One region of the Oceanobacillus caeni genome, then DNA from elsewhere that is predicted to be linked to it. Evidence: riboswitches for the same ligand, from Rfam matches in the RefSeq annotation. Region 1 holds a riboswitch; the other holds the start of a gene.

The links. A riboswitch is a leader RNA that binds a small molecule or an ion and turns the genes downstream of it on or off. The one in region 1 is predicted to bind FMN.
Region 2: another riboswitch for FMN. It lies ahead of ribE (riboflavin synthase); the one in region 1 lies ahead of ACFQ18_RS00115 (ECF transporter S component).

The regions. Positions count from the first base shown of each region.
Region 1 covers NZ_JBHTKV010000001.1:25,897-28,101, forward strand. The annotation lists gene ACFQ18_RS00105 (1,4-dihydroxy-2-naphthoate polyprenyltransferase) at 1-264, shown strand, start outside; gene ACFQ18_RS00110 (hotdog fold thioesterase) at 275-667, shown strand; gene ACFQ18_RS00115 (ECF transporter S component) at 753-1,340, opposite strand; FMN riboswitch at 1,516-1,660, opposite strand; gene ACFQ18_RS00120 (M20/M25/M40 family metallo-hydrolase) at 1,725-2,205, opposite strand, start outside.
Region 2 covers NZ_JBHTKV010000034.1:12,995-15,199, reverse strand. The annotation lists gene ACFQ18_RS16190 (TlpA disulfide reductase family protein) at 111-620, shown strand; FMN riboswitch at 680-826, shown strand; gene ribE (riboflavin synthase) at 994-1,647, shown strand; partial or broken gene ribB (3,4-dihydroxy-2-butanone-4-phosphate synthase) at 1,660-2,205, shown strand, end outside.

The DNA of each region.
Region 1 (2,205 bases):
GGTAGGGAAAAATCCATAACGGTTATGGCATTTTTATTTTTTATTGCTTACCTTCTAACTGCTGTTTATATTATTTTTAATATATTACCATTATGGTCTATCATAACATTTGCAAGCATACCTATAGCGATTAAAGTAATTAAAAATTTCCGTGGTAAAACAGAACCTCTAGAAATGATGCCAGCAATGAAGGAAACTGGAAAAACGAATACGATATATGGATTACTTTTAGGTATATCATTACTAATAAGTCATTTTATTTAAGGGGATAGAGATGGAAGATTTATTAAATGATACATTGATCGAAAATCTAGGGATTGAAATCGTTTCTTTAGATAAAAATGAAATAATTATGACTATGCCAGTAGATAAACGAACTCGTCAACCATATGGTTTTTTACACGGTGGCGCATCTGTCGCACTCGCTGAAACTGTTGCAAGTATGGGAGCAGCAATGAATGTCGATCTCAATGAATGTAATGTCTTCGGTATTGAGATTAACGCCAATCATATTAAAAGTAAAAGAGAGGGAATAGTTACCGCAAAAGGAAAACCTATCCACAGTGGTAAAACAACCGCCGTTTGGGAAGTACGCCTAACGGACGAAGAAGATGCTTTAATATGTATATCAAGATGTACAATAGGAATTGTTTCAAAGAAAAAATAGATGAAGGACGGAGAAGCAGTTTACTTGCTGCTTCTTTTTTATTTACATAAAAAGCTAACCCCTAGAGGCTAGCTGTGAATTTTATTTATATAAATTTTGCTTGTTGTTGTTCTACCCAGTTCTTCATCTTGATAAATAAAGGAACGAATAAGATTCCCACTATAATTCCTTTAATTGCATTAAATGGAAGTACCCCTATTAAAACAGAGGACCAAATTACTTCTGGTGTCATTTCCCAACCCATAAACCAACCATACGCTGGTAAAACAATAAAGTAATTTAGAACACTCATTCCAATTGTCATAATGATTGTTCCTGTTACTAGTCCGGAAACAACACTTTTCACACCTTTTTTAAATCGATGATAAAAAATGGATACCGGTAAAACAAACATAAGACCTGCTAAAAAGTTTGCCGCAACTCCAATTGGATCACCTGCACCTGAAACTGCAAGATACAATAAGTTCTTCACTGCTACGACGATAACACCAGCGACTGGAGAAAAAATTAGGCCCGCCATTAAAGCCGGAACTTCGCTAAAATCTATTTTTAAGTAAGGTGGTAGAAATGGCAAAGGAAAGTTTAAGAAAAATAATACTAATGAAATTGTCCCTAATAATGCCAAAATAATTAATTTAACTAAACTTAATGATTGCTTAGTTGATTTTCCCATTTGTTATCCTCCTTCAATATGATCGATTTCTATCTTGTCGTGAAGGAGAAGCCTAAATCTGATAAAAATGCTATATTTACACATAAAAACCCTAAAGGCCTAATTGGGGCGCTTTAGGGTTTAATATACAAAAGTATAGCAAAATTATGGTACAAAAAAAGTACCTAATCAGGCTCGACATCTTCTCTCATCCAGACTTTAACTGTCGGTCCTGGGTTTCCACCAGGTCAACCACAATCTAAATAAACTGTGGGTCGCGGACTTATAGCGAACAGCTATTTACCGCCGGTCGGGAATTACACCCTGCCCCGAAGATTGAAATCGATTATTAAATTATTTATGTATAGTATACATCTTATTTTTTAATTTGAAAAGAGTTATTTACTAATCTTCCAAAGGATTAAGACTCTCTTTTCCTGTCATATTTTCAATCATCGTTACTAATAACTCCATTTCCTGTTCCATATCGATAAAACTAGCTGTTTCAACAGGCGAATGCATATAACGTAACGGTAATGATACTAATGCAATCGGAACTCCCTTACCGGTAAATCTCATTTTATCAGCATCCGTCCCAGTCATTCTTGGCGTTAACTCGTATTGAACATTTATATCCAGTTTTTTAGCGGCGTTTTCTAATAATTTGTTCATTTTAATGTTAATCGGCGCACCTTTAGCTAAAACAGGACCTTTCTCTAATCTTACATCTCCATATTTATTTTTATTTACCCCAGGGTAATCGGTTGCGAATGTCACATCACAGGCAATGGCCATTGTAGGATTAATTCCTGAAGCAGCAAAATACGCACCACCCATATTCGTTTCTTCATTTACCGTACTTGCCGCATAAACACCGACATTTATA
Region 2 (2,205 bases), on a different contig from region 1:
AAAGTGAAGTGAATGCAAAGCTTAAAAGCATTCACTTCACTTTTTTATTTGCATGAATTAGTAATGCACAGGAACAATAAGAGTAAATAATGTTAAGCGGAGGATGAATCATGAAGTTTAACTATTTAATACCTATCGTATTAGGGATATTTTTTTCCTTTTTTATGACGGAACAATTATTGGCGGAGGAAAATAAAGAGGGTATCGAAGTAGGGAATAAAGCGCCTGATTTTGAAATAGAAACGTTAAATGGAGAAAAAGTAAGCTTGTCTGATTATAAAGGAAAACCAGTCATGCTTAATTTCTGGGCAACTTGGTGTCCACCTTGTCAAGTTGAAATGCCAGACATGCAAAAATTTCATGAAAAACATGAAGTAGTCGTTTTAGCTGTTAATTTATTAGACACAGAAATGAAAAGGGATCATGTTCAAAAATTTGTGGATGAATTTGGCATGACCTTTACCATTGGGCTAGATGGGGATGGGGCCGTTTCAAGCAAATATCGAATCAATCCCATTCCTACGACTTATATGATTGATTCAAAAGGGATTATTCGGCATAAATCGCTAGGAGCTATGCCATACGAAACAATGGTAGAGCATTTAAATAAGATGGATTAAAAAATATTTTGAATTGAACGGTAACTTATGCTACAATGAAATAGAATTTAATAACGAATATATTCCTTCGGGGCAGGGTGAAATTCCCTACCGGCGGTGATGAAGCAATGCTTCAAAGTCCGTGACCCGTGCGGTTATGATACCAAGCGGTGGATCTGGTGAGAATCCGGAACCGACAGTTAAAGTCTGGATGGGAGAAGGAATTTTAGAATGGCGTATTTTGGTCTATACTGTATTTGTATAGGTTAAAAATGCTTTATTTTGCTAACTAAAATTCTAACCTTTTAGCTCTCGATGGTATTACTGTCGAGAGCTTTTTGCATTTATTTAAATATCTTATACCCCTGATGAAGGAATAAAAGGAGGGAGATTTGTGTTCACAGGTATTATTGAGGAAATTGGAACTGTAAAAAAGATCCAAAAGGTTTCTGATCAAGCTGTAACGATGACTATTTCTTCGAGTAAAATTCTTGAAGATGTCGGGTTAGGCGATAGCATCTCAGTAAACGGTATTTGTTTAACCGTTACTCATTTCACATCTGATTATTTTGAAGTCGATGCCATGCCAGAAACGATAAAAGCTACATCGTTAAACAGTCTAAAAAAAGGATCTTCCGTAAATTTAGAAAGGGCTATGGCAGCGAATGGAAGATTTGGCGGGCATTTTGTCTCTGGACATATTGATGCTACAGGGAAAATAGTTAAAAAGAAAAAAGAACAAAATGCTATTTATTACGACATAGAAATTCCCAACGACTTAACCAAATACATCTTGCCTAAGGGTTCCATAACAGTGGATGGAACTAGTTTAACTATATTTGGAATCCAAAAAAGTATTTTTACGATTTCCTTAATTCCACATACTGCAAAAGAAACGATTCTTGGCGAAAAAGAAGAAGGAGATATTGTAAATATTGAGTGTGATATGCTCGCAAAGTATGTTCAAAAAATGCTTCAAAACGATGATCACGAGCAGAAAGTAAATCGAATAAGTAAAGACTTTTTACAACAAAATGGCTTTATGTAAAGGAGTGAAAAAATGCATACAATTGAAGAGGCTATAGCTGATTTACAAAAAGGAAAACCAATTATTGTAAGTGATGACGAAAATCGAGAAAATGAAGGAGACTTTGTTGCTTTATCTGACAGAATAACACCAGAAGTCATCAATTTTATGATTACCCATGGAAAAGGACTTGTATGTACACCGATAGAAGAGAAATTGGCAAAAAAATTAGGTTTGTATCGAATGGCTAGAGAAAACACCGATCCACTTGTTACAGCTTTTACAATATCCATCGATCATATAAAGACAACAACTGGTATAAGTGCTTATGAGCGAGCATTAACGATTCGCGCATTAATGGAAACGGGGGTAAAAGAAGAGGACTTTAAAAAACCTGGACATGTTTTTCCCATCATTGCTAAAGATGGTGGTGTTCTCACACGCCCAGGTCATACAGAGGCTGCTGTGGATTTGGCGAAATTAAGTGGAGCTTTTCCATCCGGGGTTATTTGCGAAATTATTAAAGAAGACGGAACAATGGCTCGAATGCCTCACTTAAAAACGTTGGCAAAAAGGTTT